Regions from separate parts of the Chryseobacterium sp. GW821-FHT04C04 genome, predicted to be linked through region 4. Evidence: riboswitches for the same ligand, from Rfam matches in the RefSeq annotation. Region 4 holds a riboswitch; each other region holds the start of a gene.
What was found. Region 4 has a riboswitch for S-adenosylmethionine ahead of AC07UM_RS23350 (TonB-dependent receptor plug domain-containing protein). Riboswitches for the same ligand answer to the same signal wherever they lie in the genome.
Positions count from the first base shown of each region.

Region 1: another riboswitch for S-adenosylmethionine. It lies ahead of AC07UM_RS10705 (SusC/RagA family TonB-linked outer membrane protein); the one in region 4 lies ahead of AC07UM_RS23350 (TonB-dependent receptor plug domain-containing protein).
Region 2: another riboswitch for S-adenosylmethionine. It lies ahead of AC07UM_RS22065 (TonB-dependent receptor plug domain-containing protein); the one in region 4 lies ahead of AC07UM_RS23350 (TonB-dependent receptor plug domain-containing protein).
Region 3: another riboswitch for S-adenosylmethionine. It lies ahead of AC07UM_RS09930 (alpha/beta fold hydrolase); the one in region 4 lies ahead of AC07UM_RS23350 (TonB-dependent receptor plug domain-containing protein).

Region 1 is NZ_JBWKTO010000003.1:173,257-176,994, forward strand. It holds gene AC07UM_RS10705 (SusC/RagA family TonB-linked outer membrane protein) at 1-2,118, opposite strand, end outside; SAM riboswitch class I at 2,202-2,302, opposite strand; gene AC07UM_RS10710 (type II 3-dehydroquinate dehydratase) at 2,546-2,953, shown strand; gene pckA (phosphoenolpyruvate carboxykinase (ATP)) at 3,110-3,738, opposite strand, start outside.
Region 2 is NZ_JBWKTO010000007.1:85,915-89,652, forward strand. It holds gene AC07UM_RS22060 (alpha-amylase family glycosyl hydrolase) at 1-2,077, shown strand, start outside; SAM riboswitch class I at 2,153-2,259, shown strand; gene AC07UM_RS22065 (TonB-dependent receptor plug domain-containing protein) at 2,355-3,738, shown strand, end outside.
Region 3 is NZ_JBWKTO010000003.1:14,108-17,845, forward strand. It holds gene AC07UM_RS09925 (ACT domain-containing protein) at 1-362, opposite strand, end outside; gene AC07UM_RS09930 (alpha/beta fold hydrolase) at 368-1,306, opposite strand; SAM riboswitch class I at 1,373-1,479, opposite strand; gene AC07UM_RS09935 (MGH1-like glycoside hydrolase domain-containing protein) at 1,668-3,738, shown strand, end outside.
Region 4 is NZ_JBWKTO010000009.1:91,668-95,405, forward strand. It holds gene AC07UM_RS23350 (TonB-dependent receptor plug domain-containing protein) at 1-1,540, opposite strand, end outside; SAM-I-IV-variant riboswitch at 1,834-1,931, opposite strand; gene AC07UM_RS23355 (outer membrane beta-barrel protein) at 2,052-3,738, shown strand, end outside.

The sequences.
Region 1 (3,738 bases), on a different contig from region 4:
GGCTGGATAATCACTGATTCCCAATGATGGTGCCACCGGCATATTAAACAGAAGATCCTGACTTTTTCTTTTAAAGTATTCAATATTTCCTTTAATTCTGTTATTCAGAATCGCAAATTCCAATCCTACATTTAAGTTAAGGTTGGTTTCCCACTTCACATTATTGGTAGACGTTTTTTCCAGTGTTGTTCCCGGTTCTCCACCAAGACTGATAAACCTGTACAGCTCCTGATAAGCGTAATAAAGTGGCTGTCCGTTTGGTCGAAGTAATTTATCATTCCCCTGTCCTCCGTAGCTGGCACGTAATGTCAACTGATTGAAAACATTCAGGCTTTTAATAAATTCTTCATTTGAAATCTTCCATGAACCTCCTACTGACCAGAATCTCCCCCATCTGTTATCTTTTTCAAATCTTGAAGAACTGTCTGCTCTTCCTGAAGCGGATAAGAAATAAGTATTATTATAATCGTAATCTACTTTTCCGAGGAAACTCAATAAGCTTAATTTATTACTGTTTCCACTGAAACTTCCTAATAAAGAAGCGGCATCCGGCTCATAATAGTAAGGCAATGAGAACTGGCTTCTCGTTCCTGAAATCGTCTGATAATCGTATTTATAGAATTCGTGTCCTGCCAAAACATTTACATGGTGCTTTCCAAATTTCTTATCATAGGTAAGAATATTACTGGTAGTATAAGAAAGTGTTCTAGCACTGCTTTTCGTCACCGAACCTCCAATTTCAGCACCTTGTCCCAGCAATGGATTTGAATAATAATGTCCATAATAGTTGACTAAATCTACGGAAAAACTTGTCTTGAATTTCAACTCCGGTAAAAAGGTAAATTCCATGAATCCTTTCCCTGAGAAGTTATCTTCTTTATTTTCATTTTTATCCAGCGGCAGCGTTGCTGCTGCATTCTGGTTCTGAAGTGCATTCGTAGGTCTGTATTTCCCAAAATCATAAATTCTGTCTCCGGCAGCATCCAGCACAAATGATCCATCAGGATTTCTTTCATAATAAGGATAGAATGAAGGAATAAATCTTGCCACATTGATGATATTGCTTGCTTTGGAATCTGAAGAAGTAGGCGCCTGCTGTACACTGTTTGTATAGCTTAAATTCACCCCGACATTCAGCCATTTTTTCACTTCAGAATTGATCTTTAATCGGGTATTATATCTTTTAAATCCTGATTCAATAGCCATTCCTTTGTCATCCAGATAGCCTAGGGAAAAGAAATAATTACTTTTCTCACTTCCTCCACTTATATCAAGATCTACCTGATTTCTTGAAGCCACTCTCTGTAAGATGTCTCTCCAGTCGTCATTCCATAAAGGGGATGCCCCAGGTAATAATTTTCCGTCTGTTCCTACAGGTTTTGCATAACTTGTTCCGTAAGGGTTGATCCCAAGTGTGGAAACAAGATTGTCTGTCGCCATCTGGGCTGCCTGTTGAGCAGACACTTTGCCAGATTGATAGCCGTTTCGCAATGCTTCCCAATATAATTGAAAATACTGGTCTGTATTGACCTGTTCATAATCTTTTACGGCTCTTCCTGAGAATCCCTGGCTGATATTAAAATTAACTTTTGCTTCTCCTTTTTTACCTGATTTTGTAGTAATGATGATAATTCCATTGGCACCTCTTGAACCATACAATGCACTTGCTGTAGCATCTTTCAGAACACTTATAGATTCAATATCACTTGGACTGATAGCGTTCAGATTTCCGTCAAATGGAATCCCGTCCACTACATATAAAGGATCGCTGGAAGCACTTATAGAGCCAATTCCCCTGATTCGGATCGTAGAAACTGCACCCGGCTGTCCTGATGCACTTGTCGTTTGAATTCCCGCAACCTGTCCTTCCAAAGCTTTGGTAATATTGGTAACAGGTCTGTTATTGATCTTATCACCGGAAATGGTTGCTACTGAGCCTGTATAGCTGTTTCTTTTCGCCTTTCCATAGGCCACCACCACTACTTCATCAATTTCTTTTTCATGGAGGCTATCTTTTTTGGGCTTGGAATTTTGTGCGTTTACATTGGTAATTCCCAGAAAAAATGCAGCAACCGGAGGTATCCAAGCTTTAGAATTAAATAAATATTTACTAATCATAATCAATTTTGTTTATCATATATTAAAAATTTACCCTTTGCAGAAAAGACAGCAAAGGGCATCGATAAATACGATAAACCAAATGCTTATTTTTCCTTTAAAGGCTGAACGTAACACCTTGCCTCTTGGAGGTAGGTTGTTAAGATTTCACAGGGTCAGTTCCCTCCATCTTTCTTTATAAGCCGATCGAAATATGACTGCAAAGCTATAAAGTTTTAGTCTACAAAACAAGTAGACTTATATTTTTTCATGATAAATTTTTAAAAATTAACATAATATTTTAATAAAAGTCATTAAAATAGGGAGTTACACTCGTTATCACTTTCACAAACATGACAAATATCATTATCAATAATTCAATTGAGCACACAGTATGCTTTAATGAAATTTTTGACCATTAATTGAAAAAAGTTTTTAATTTTATGGGATGAAAGTTTTGATTATAAACGGTCCTAATCTCAACCTTTTAGGTACCAGAGAACCGGAAATCTATGGAAATGTTTCTATGGAAAGCTATTTGGAAATTTTAAGATCTGAGTTTCAGTCTTATGAATTAAAATATTACCAGTCGAATATTGAAGGAGAGCTCATCAACAGACTTCAGGAAGATGATTTTGATGCGGTCGTTATTAATCCCGGAGCTTTTACTCATTATTCCTATGCTATTGCGGATTGTTTAAAAAATATCCGAAAGCCAAAAGTAGAGGTTCACATCAGTAATATTTATAAACGAGAAGAATTCAGACAGAAATCTGTCACAGCTGCCAATACAGATGCTGTTTTATCCGGCTTCGGAATGGATGGATACAGATTGGCTTTATTAAGTTTGAAGTAATTTTCAGGAATTATTTTGTCCACTGATTACACAGATACTTATGGATTATGAGCTAAAATTCACTGAAAAAGATCTTCATAATTAGCTAGATTTATGAGAATTAAAATAAAAAAGCCTCATCTATGATGAGGCTTTTCTGTATATTATATATAACTATTAGATAGTTTGTCCCTGCAATTGAGGTCCTGAAGCAATTAATTTCTTACCTTCTTCAGTATCACAATACTGCTCAAAGTTTTTGATATATCTTGAAGCAAGATCTTTTGCTTTTTCCTCCCATTCTGAAACATTTTCGTACGTATCTCTAGGATCTAAAATTCCTGTAGAAACATTTGGTAATTCAGTAGGAATCTCAAGGTTCATGATCGGAACCTGAGTTTTAGGAGCGTTATCGATAGAACCGTCAATGATGGCATCAATAATTGCTCTTGTATCTTTCAAAGAAATTCTGTTTCCAGTACCGTTCCAACCCGTATTTACCAAATATGCTTTAGCACCGTGCTCCTGCATTTTACCGATCAATGTTTTAGAATACATTGTTGGGTGTAATGTAAGGAACGCTTCTCCAAATGCAGGTGAGAAAGATGGCTGAGGTTCTGTAATTCCTCTTTCAGTTCCGGCTAATTTAGAGGTATAACCGCAAAGGAAATGGTATTGAGCCTGATCTTCATTCAAGATGGAAACCGGAGGAAGTACCCCGAATGCATCTGCAGAAAGATAAACAATCTTTTTAGCATGACCTGCTTTAGAAGGCAATACAATTTTGTTAATATGATAGATTGGAT
Region 2 (3,738 bases), on a different contig from region 4:
TGCTCCCGGTAAAAACTTTGTGCATGTTATCGGCAGCTTTAACAACTGGGCTGTGAATGATGCCTATTTGATGAAAAAGGATACCACAAATCCTGATCTTTACTGGATTGAACTCAGCGGACTGACCCCTCAGCAATTATATTCTTTTCAATACAGAACCAATGATTTAAGAAAAGTAGCAGACCCTTATTCACCACAGATTTTATCTTCTTATGACGATCCATGGATTTCGGCTTCTACCTATCCAAATCTACCTGTATTCCCTGCAGGACAAGGTTTTGAAGTTTCTACATTTAAAACAGGGCAAACCGCTTATAACTGGCAGGTAACCAATTTTCAAAGACCTGCGAAAGAAGATCTGATCGTATATGAATTATTATTAAGAGACTTTACTCAGGAAAAAAACTGGCAGTCACTGATCAACAAGATTTCTTATTTGAAGAATTTAAAGATCAATGCTATAGAATTGCTTCCCATCATGGAATTTGATGGAAATCTTTCCTGGGGATACAATACTTCCTTCCATTATGCATTGGATAAAGCATATGGAACTCCTGAAAAATTCAAAGAATTTGTGGATCTGTGCCACCAAAACGGAATTGCGGTGATTTTAGATGTCGCCTTTAATCACGCAACAGGACGCTCACCTTTGGTAAGACTTTGGAATATAGACCCTGATGGAGACGGTTATGGAAATGTTGCTCCGGATAACCCTTATTTCAATCAGGTTCCCAAACACTCTTATAATGTGTTTAACGATTTTAATCATACAAGTTCTTCAACTCAATATTACGTTGAAAGATGCCTTCAGCAATGGTTGACAGAATATCACATCGATGGATTCCGTTGGGATTTGACGAAAGGATTCACCCAAAGCTGCTCTGAAAATGATGAAGCCTGTACCAATGCTTATCAACAAGACAGAGTTGACATTATGAAACATTATGCAGACAGGCAGTGGGCTATTGATCCCAATTCTTATATGATTTTCGAACACCTGGGAACAGATGCAGAAGAACAGCAATGGGCCAACTACAGAATAGCAGAAGGAAAAGGTGTTATGCTTTGGAATAAACAAACCGATCCCTATAATCAAAATACCATGGGATATAAGGAAAACAGCAATTATGACCGTATGAATCACAGTCTTCATGGCTTTACCAATATGAGTGCAGTGGGATATGGGGAAAGTCATGATGAGGAAAGACTCATGTTTAAAAACCTTGAATATGGTGCAGTGAATGGAGGTTATAGTGTTAAAAATCTGAATACGGCTCTTGAAAGAATGAAAACCTTCGGAGCTACATTCTTCACTATTCCCGGTCCGAAAATGATCTGGCAGTTTGGAGAATTAGGATACGAATTCAGTATCAACAGATGTGCGGATGGTACGATCAACAGCGGATGCAGAACAGATGAGAAACCAGTTGCATTTACTCTGGGATATGATACGGATGTAAACAGAAAAGCAGTGTATGATACATGGGCTAAAATAATCAACATCAGAAATACCCATCAGATTTTCAAATCTAAAACATACAGCATAGAATCCAATAATCTTACGAATGATCCTGATGGACTGATCACCAGGATTTATCTCTATGATACAACCATTACTACCGGAATAAAGAATGTGGTGGTATTGGCTAATTATACTACTTCTGCACAAAATGTTGTTCCTTACTTTCCTTACACAGGTCAATGGCAGAATCTGATGGATGACAGTGTTTCCAATATAGCTTCAACAACAGCTCCGATAACTTTACAGCCTGGAGAATACAGGGTTTTCGGAAATTATGCAGGAGCTTTGTCAACAAAGGATACTCACGCAGCTAATAAATTATCCCTTCAGATTGCTAATAATCCAATACAAAACGGGATCGCAAAATTAATTTTTAACAAAGCAAAAAACGGAGAGATTTTATTTTTTGACATGACCGGTAAAAAGCTGGATTCATTCAGACTTGATAAAGAAAACGGGACTTATGAAACCAAAATCAATTATCCGCCAGGAACTTATCTGGTTCAGTTAAAATCGGAAACAGGAATCGCAATTCAAAAGATGATTGTTAAGTAAAACAAAAAGGCAGATTGGCAGAAGAGCTGATTTGCCTTTTTTGTATATTGAAAAAAATAGTCTACTTTTGTGGTAGATTTATCAAGAAAGGTGGAGGGATTTGGCCCAAAGAAACCTTAGCAACCTGTACAATTCAAAAAAGTGCAAAGGTGCTAATTCCAACCCGAAAGGGGAGATAAGTGAAGTCAATATTCTTATATGAATTCCATTTCTTGAAGTCTTGTTTATCTGCGAAAAGGTTCGCAGGAATGTTATTATTAATTGGCAAGAACGAAAAATGAAAAAATTAAGTACAGCAGTATTTTTGCTGAGTGTAATTTTGGTAGCTGCTCAGGAGAATGAGGAGAAAGGAAAACAAATCGAAGACATTATCATTGTCGGAAACCGAAATGTCAAAAGAACAAAACTTGAGACACCGGTTCCTGTAGATGTTATCAATATTGACAAGATCCAGAGAAGCTCTCCACAAATGACCGCTCAGGATCTCCTGAACTATGTGATCCCATCATTCAACGCAGTGAGACAATCTGCTTCTGACGGTACAGAACATATTGATCCCGTATCCTTAAGAGGAATGGGACCAGATCAGATTTTGGTATTATTAAACGGAAAAAGAAGACATTCTACATCGTTAGTCAACTATCAGAATACCGTAGGAAATGGCTCTGTAGGAACAGATCTTGGCACAATTCCCATCATTGCAATTGATAGAATAGAAGTCTTAAGAGACGGAGCAGCGGCACAATATGGCTCTGATGCTATCGCAGGAGTGATCAATATTATTCTTAAGAAAAATGCCGGAGCCTCTGCAAGTCTTACTTATGGAGTAAGCGGAAGAAATGATGGCGATACTTATCAGGCCGGAGCCAATTACGGAACTTCATTAGGAAAGAAAGACGGCTATATTAATCTTTCACTACAATTAAGCCATAGAGGAAAAACAACAAGAACTCAAAATCATGATTTAGATATTTTCGGAGATAATTTTGCATATGCGTTTGCAAATGATCCTGAAGCGGCAAGAGCTGCAGATGATGCAAAGATTAAAGAACGAGGATTGACGCGTGATGATTTCAATTTTCAGATCGGAGATGCCCAGATTAGACAGGGACAGCTGTTTTTCAACGCAGAATACCCTTTTAATGATAATTTTAAACTGTATTCTTTCGGAGGTTTTAGTATCAAAGAAGGAAAAGGTTTTGGTTTCAGAAGACTTCCGAGCGAAACATCTAATGTCGTTTCATCTATTTACCCAAACGGGTTTCAGGCAAGTCTTGGATCTCAGGTCTATGATGTGTCTTATGCTGTAGGCGCAAAATATAATGTCAATAACTGGCTATTCGACCTGAGTAATACCTTCGGAAGCAATACGTTCAATTATAATGTAAACAATACGAATAATGCTTCCCTTGGGGCAAAATCGCCAACCCGTTTTTATGCAGGAGCCCATAGTTTCCTTCAAAATACCGTTAATCTTGATGTTTCTAAAAATATAAATCGTTTCAATATCGCATTCGGAGGAGAATTCAGATTTGAACAATACCAGATCAAGGCCGGAGATGAGGCTTCTTACACCCAATATGACATCAATGGAAATGTGGCTGCTGAAGGTTCTACGGTACTTGGTGCAGGAGGATCACAGTCTTTCATTGGGTTTTCTC
Region 3 (3,738 bases), on a different contig from region 4:
AGCAATAATGGGAAAACATTATTTCTTGCCAGTTCGGCAAAGACTTTATTGAAATCTTCTGCTACAAAACCGATTACAGAAACATTATTGATACTATAGATCTGAGAAACTTTTCCAGATTTTCTTTCTGCTTCAAACTCATCAATAAGACAAGCTACTGCTTTTTCTGCATCAATTTCCTGAACCAAAATAGAAATTCCGTTTTCTATGGCCTGTTGAGAAATTACTCCTACACTGATACGCGCTAAAGTAAGCGCTTTAAAAATTCTTCCGTCAATCCCGATTTCTCCGAGGAAATCCTCTCCTTCAAATTTAATGATTGATCTGTTTTTCAAAAATTTTATTTCGTTAGCATTTTTCATTACTTCTATAAAATGTTTTTTATGATATTATTTAATTGTTGATATTCCATTAGGAAGGCATCATGCCCATGTATAGATTGGATCTCGTGATAAGAAACATCCTTATTTTTCTCTTTTAAGTTTTCAAAACACATTCGGATTTCAGAAGCCGGGAAGAATAAGTCTGTATCTACGGAGATCATGTGCATTCGTGCTTCGATCCTCTCCAGTGCTTTCTCTTCAGCATTGATATTCATCAAGAGATGATTCATCAATTTGTATGCTTTTAAACTAAACCTTTCGTTTAATGCATTACCGTGGTAAACCAGCCAGTCTTCTGATTCCAGGCGTTGTTTGTCCTGATTATATTGGTTTTGAAATCTATCGTTGAGTGATTGTGGAGTTCTATAACAGAGCATCGCATGAATTCTCGCTTTCTGTAATGGTTCATCTTTATCATTCAATAAAAACTTTTGAACCAGACATTGAGCATGAAGCCAGTCGTGTGTTCTGTAATCACAGGCTATGGGAATAAATATTTCTGCAAGATCCGGCTGCTTCGCAAGCATTTCCCATGCAATTCCCCCTCCAAGAGAGCCTCCAATAATGGCATATATATTTTTGATATGTAAAGCTTCAAGCCCTTTCAGAAATATCGCAGCGATATCTGAAGGGGTGAAGTCTTCATAGTCTTCAATTAAAAAATCATCATAACCGTTTCCGGGTATATTGAAACACAGAACAGTATATTGATTCGTATCAACAAGCTGATTCTCTCCCACCAATTGCTTCCACCATCCTTTTTCTCCCGATACATTTGAGTTTCCGGTAAGAGCATGGTTGATTAGAATGATGGGTGCTGTAAACAGATTTTTCCCAAAAAGCTGATAGCTTAATGAGATATGATATTCCTTTTGAGAATAAGTCTGATACGAAAGATTAATATAGTTTAGTTCTGTTTTCAATTCTATTATATTTTACTACAAATACAATTGAAAATGCCACAGGAAATGGCTGAAAAGAACTTCAGTAAGTTATCTGTCCAAAATAAATTGGTAGAACGTAGCACCTTCTTTGCTTGCGCAAAGGGTTGCTAAGGTTTCATAGGGTCTAATCCCTCAACCTTTCTTGATAACATTTTCAATATTTAAATGAACGAATGATGCAAAGGTAGTTCTTTTCTTTTAATTTCAAAAAAAAATTATTTTAATATTTAAAACAGCCCTTAAATACAAGTATTTCAAGGCTATATTAATAATTATTCAGATGAAAAAAATTGGAATTACTTCTCAAAAAAACTAACTTCGTATTGAAAAATGATGAAATATGACCGTTGAAAAAGAAAGATTACAAGATACTAAATGGAAAAACTGGGGACCATATGTAAGCAACCGCCAGTGGGGAAATGTACGTGAAGATTACAGCCCCAATGGAAATGCATGGAATTTTACCAATCATCATAATGCCGAGAGCTATGCTTACCGCTGGGGAGAGGAAGGAATTGCAGGAATTTCTGATGTAAAGCAGCTTTTCTGTTTTGCTTTTTCGTTCTGGAACAGGAAAGATAAAATGATAAAAGAACGATTCTTTGGGTTGAGCAATCCTCAGGGAAATCATGGTGAAGACATCAAAGAAATCTTTTATTATCTGGACAATACACCTACCCACAGCTATATGAAGATGGTGTATAAATATCCAATTAATGAATTTCCTTACGATGATCTTGTTACAGAAAACGGAAAACGCAGCAAAAAGGAACCGGAGTATGAGATTTTCGACACCGGAATTTTTGATAATGACGAGTATTTCGATATTTTCATTGAATACTGTAAAGCAGATCACAACGATATCCTAGCAAGAGTCACCGTTTGTAATCGAAGCCAGCGTGAGGCTTCTATTCTGGTAGCTCCTACAGTCTGGTTCAGAAATAACTGGAAATGGGGATACAATACTTATAAAGGAGAGGTTAATGCTTCTCATGACGGAAGTATCAATATTGGTCATGACAGTATATCGATTAAAAAGCTTTATTCCCGAAATACAAATGCACAAAGTGTATTTTGTGATAACGAAACGAATACTTCAAAACTTTACGGAGCTCCCAAAGTAGAGAATGCTTATTTCAAAGATGGAATCAATGATTTTATTATTCATCAGAGAGATACCGTAAATCCTGAAAAAAGAGGAACAAAAGCTTCTTTTCTGATTGATGAGATTATCGGTGGAGGAGAATCAAAAGTCTTTGAATTCAGATTGTGTCCTGAAGAAACGGATGAACCTTTTAACAGTTTTGATCATATTTTCAATACCCGACAAGCTGAAGCTGAAGAGTTTTATAACGAAATTCAGAACGATACTGTAAATGAAGATGAAAGAAATGTTCAGAGACAGGCTTTTGCCGGACTCCTCTGGAATAAACAGTTCTATCATTACAATATCGGAAAATGGCTGAAAGGTGATCCCAACTTTGAAGCACCAAGAAATTTCAACGAATATGTAAGAAATACAGAGTGGAATCATCTCCACAATAAGGATATTATTTCTATGCCTGATAAATGGGAGTATCCATGGTATGCCACCTGGGATCTGGCATTTCACTGTGTCCCTTTTTCAATCATCGATGCAGAATTTGCCAAGGGACAGCTTTTACTGTTGACCAAAGAATGGTACATGCATCCTAACGGACAGCTTCCTGCTTATGAATGGAACATGAGCGATGTGAACCCTCCTGTACATGCATGGTCATGCTTCCGTGTTTTTAAGATTGATGAAAAAAATAATGGCAAGCCGGATCTGCTATTCTTAGAGAAAGTTTTCCAGAAGTTGTTGCTAAATTTTACATGGTGGGTTAACAGAAAGGATAAAAACGGTAAAAATATTTTTGGAGGCGGCTTCCTTGGTCTTGATAACATTGGAGCTTTTGACCGAAATATGGAATTAAAGGACGGTCAGCATCTTGAGCAGGCAGACGGAACAAGCTGGATGGCGATGTATGCATTAAATATGATGCGTATTGCCATGGAACTTGCCCAATATTATCAGGTATATGAGGATATGGCGATCAAGTTTTTCGAACATTATCTTTATATCGCTGAGGCTATGGAAAATCTGGGTGAAGGAACAAAAGGTTTGTGGAATGAAGAAGACGGATTTTTCTATGATGTATTGCAGCTTGGAAATGGAGATAGTGTTTCTTTGAAATTAAGAAGCATCGTTGGCTTAATTCCGTTATTCGCAGTAGAAATTGTTGATCACAGGCTCTTGGAAAAGATGCCTAATTTCAAAACCAGAATGGAATGGATTCTTAAAAATAAACCGGAACTCACCAAGCTTGTTTCTCATTGGGATGAGGAGGGGCAAGGCAGAAAACATCTGATGAGTATTTTACGTAAAAACA
Region 4 (3,738 bases):
TTTTAGCCGTTACCACACGCCCATAAATATCATAAGAAGCATAAGAGTTTTCTTTTCCGACATTCACTTTATAGTTTTCATGTCGGTATTCAGCACCAAAGGCAAGGTTTAATCCTTTCAGCACATCATATTTTTTGGAGAAATCCAGATTAACGGTATTTTGTGAAAACTCAGATCCTCCGGCATCAAAAGTTCTTGGAGAGCTGTCTGTAAGTGAAGCGTTAAATGTATTCACAACTCCAAAACCAAAGGTATTTTTTCCAAAAGTATTGCTGAGATCCACATTCCAGCCATTCCATTTCCCTTTAATTCCGGCAGCAAGAGAATAATCATTTACTGTTGCTTCAATCTGAGGAAGATATCCATTGGGAGTAACAGCATTGATGTTTCTTTCTGTATTCGGAAGTCTGTAAAATCCTCCGGCATTTCCAAGACGGTAACTGTAGCCACCGAATGAGTAAACTTTCCAATCATCATTCACAGGAATTTCAGAATTGAAAAAGAGCTGCCCCGACTGTAATTTGGACTGCCCCGCTCTGAGGCTGAAATCTTTTCTCTCCAATCCTCTGTAATTAAGTTCCTGTGATGTAAAATCTTGACCCAATATTTTTTGAAGATCGGAAATGCTGTTTGCTCCCGAAATTTGAGATTGAAAAGCAGTTCCAAAATAATTTACCTTAGCGGCATACTGTTTAACGGTATTAATAATCTGCTGAGTATTGGAAGTATTGGTGATATTTTTATACAGACCGTCAATATTAACGCCATCCTGCAATGCTCTGTAATTAATGGCATTATAAGCATTGAAAATATCACCTTCCCTTACTCCCGCTCTGGAATAAGGATCTCGGTATTGTGCAGAACCTGTAATATTAATAAATCCTGTTTTTCCAATTTTAGCACCATAGTTAAGGTCTACAGAAATAGTCTGCCCATCTACTCCTCCGGAAAAATTATTGGTAACAGGAGAAGCATATCCTCCCAGAAATACCTGTCCGGAAAGCCCCAGTCTCTTTTTTAGTCCGAGATTAACGACTCCTGCAATGGCATCAGAACCATATTGAGCAGAAGCTCCATCTCTTAAAACCTCTATTTTTTCCAAAGCAAAAGCCGGAATAGCATTTAGATCGGTTCCCACAGATCCTCTTCCTGGTGTAAGGGTAACATTAATCAATGAAGACTGATATCTTCTTTTTCCATTGAGTAAAACCAACACCTGATCCGGACCCAGTCCTCTTAAAAGGGCTGGATCTACAAAATCAGTTCCATCGTTCACCGTATGAGAGGTGGATGAAAATGAAGGTACAATATAATTTAAAGCCTGGCTGATATTGTTAGTTGGACTTTGTTTTAAAATTTTAGAAATATTAATGATATCCACCGGAACGGGTGTATCGGTCAGTGATCTTCCGGAACCTCTTGATCCAAGAATAACCACATCATCTATTTTCTTAGATTGTAAAGTATCTGTCTGCGCATAATAAAATGTAGAGATAAGCGCAATAGAAGGAACAAAGATTTTTTTCTTGAAATTATGCATTTTGTTGTTTATTTTTTGTTGTTAAAAATTGTTTTTTGAGCAAAAAAATCCTGTAGCCTTAAATTGTAAGGTTACCATAGATGCTCGAAATGTTTGTATTATTTTTTAGAAATAGAAAAGACTAGAAACAACAACACATGCGCATATAGAAATGGCATGAGAACATATCAGAATAATGAAGACTCACTTCATGATCCGAGGCATAAAAAATAATTGATGTAAGGTGATTTCCCTTGTCTTTAAACATTTGATTTTAACTTTAAAACAAAAATTCAAGATGGGGTAATGATAGAATGATAAACATTTTTTCCGGAAGATCCGGCTTATCGATTGCAGCACCTTGCTTGTTTTTGCAGGTTGCTATCCCATCTAGAGATTCTTGATAATTACCTGACAAAGATATAATTATTTCGTAAATAAAAAAATATTTGGCTTAATTTTTCGATTTTCAACATTTTAGCGTAACAATTTATCTTTTTCAGCGTCTAACCGGATATCAGTAAAAAACATTATGAAAAAAACTATCTTCGCTTTATCATTGGTAAGTTCTATGCTGGTCTTCTCACAAGAAAAGAACAATACTGCTGATAAAGAAAAGCAAATTGAAGGTGTAGTCATCACCAAAACTAAAAAAGCCGTTGAGCAAAAAGCAGACCGTACAATTTTTGATTTTTCCGAACAGCCACAGCTGAATAATGGAAACGTTTTGGAAGGAATCAAAAAACTTCCGGGGCTTGTATCAACAGATATTGCAGGGATGATGTATCAGGGAAAAATCCTGGATGTATATCTGAACGGAAGACCTTTGAATATCACCTCTAATGAATTGAACTCTTTTCTTGAAGGAATGCCAGCCAATTCTGTAGAAAGAATTGAAGTGATCACCCAGCCCGGTGCTGAATTTCCAGCGACTTCCGGAGGTGCCATCATGAATATCATTACCAACAAAAACGCTAATAAATATTTAACCGCTACGTATTCAGGGAATTACTCTTTCACGAATTACGATAAATATAGAAACAGAACAACGAATTCTGTTAATTTAAATGCCAGAAATAAATATTTCGGATGGCAGCTGAACGTAGGGCAGAATTACCGTGAAAGTATGCTGAACGGCCAGCAGGATGAACTGTTAACAAGTCATACCGACAGATATGGGCGTGGATATTTTGCAAAATCAGGATTGACTTTTGATTTAGGGCAAGACAGATTATTAGTAAACTACGATATTTATCACAATAATAATGACAACTACACTTTAAGTAACGGTCATGGAGATTTACCTTTTCAGAATAATCCAAAAGATTTAAAAGAAGCTTTTTATACTTCTTCGGATGTAGCTCATACCAATAGCTTGAGACAGGAAGCGGTGGTTACCTATCAGAAGCGTTTTGCAGACAAATCTCAAAAACTGGACTTCCAGTTGGGGTATACAAGATCTGACAGTAAGTTTGCTCAGGACAATTTCTTTCAGGATGGGACATTTGCAGCAGCTCCAAACCTGCCAATCAATAGTCCTACGAATGGATTAAAAGATATTCTGAACAATAAATCCGTGATGAATATTACCAACTTCAAGGTAGATTATGCTCAACCCATTAAGCTTCTTGATGGTGGAAAAATAAGCCTGGGAGGCCTATATGAAAGGCAGGATTATGATACGGAAAGTTTTGGGCTAACCAATCTTGAATATCAGAGACAGACGGCTTCAACCTATTTAGAATTTCAGGCTAAACTGAAAAAGTTTGACTTCACATTGGGTACTCGTGCTGAAAATTATGATATTACAGGAGTAACAAGATTCTTCGACAAAGATGCAAAGCTGGTGGAAGCTAATTTGATTCCTTTCAATAAATTTAAGCTTTTCCCAAATGCAAGCGTACAGTATAACATGATGAACCAGGTTTATATTGCTGCGAATTACAACAAAAAAATCAGTTTACCAAGTATTTCTGCCTTGAACCCCAATAACGTGACATTCTCCGGGCCAAGTACGGAAGTGAACGGTAACCCGAATCTACAGCCGACTATTTTTGATAATTATGAATTAAAAATATCAGCTTTTGATTATGCATTCATTGGCTATAGCGTAAGTTCAGCAAGCAATCAGGTAGCACAGATTATCAGAAAAGACGGAAGAAAACTCTTCAATGAACAGGTAAATATTTCGAATATGAAAATTCACAACTTCAACGTTG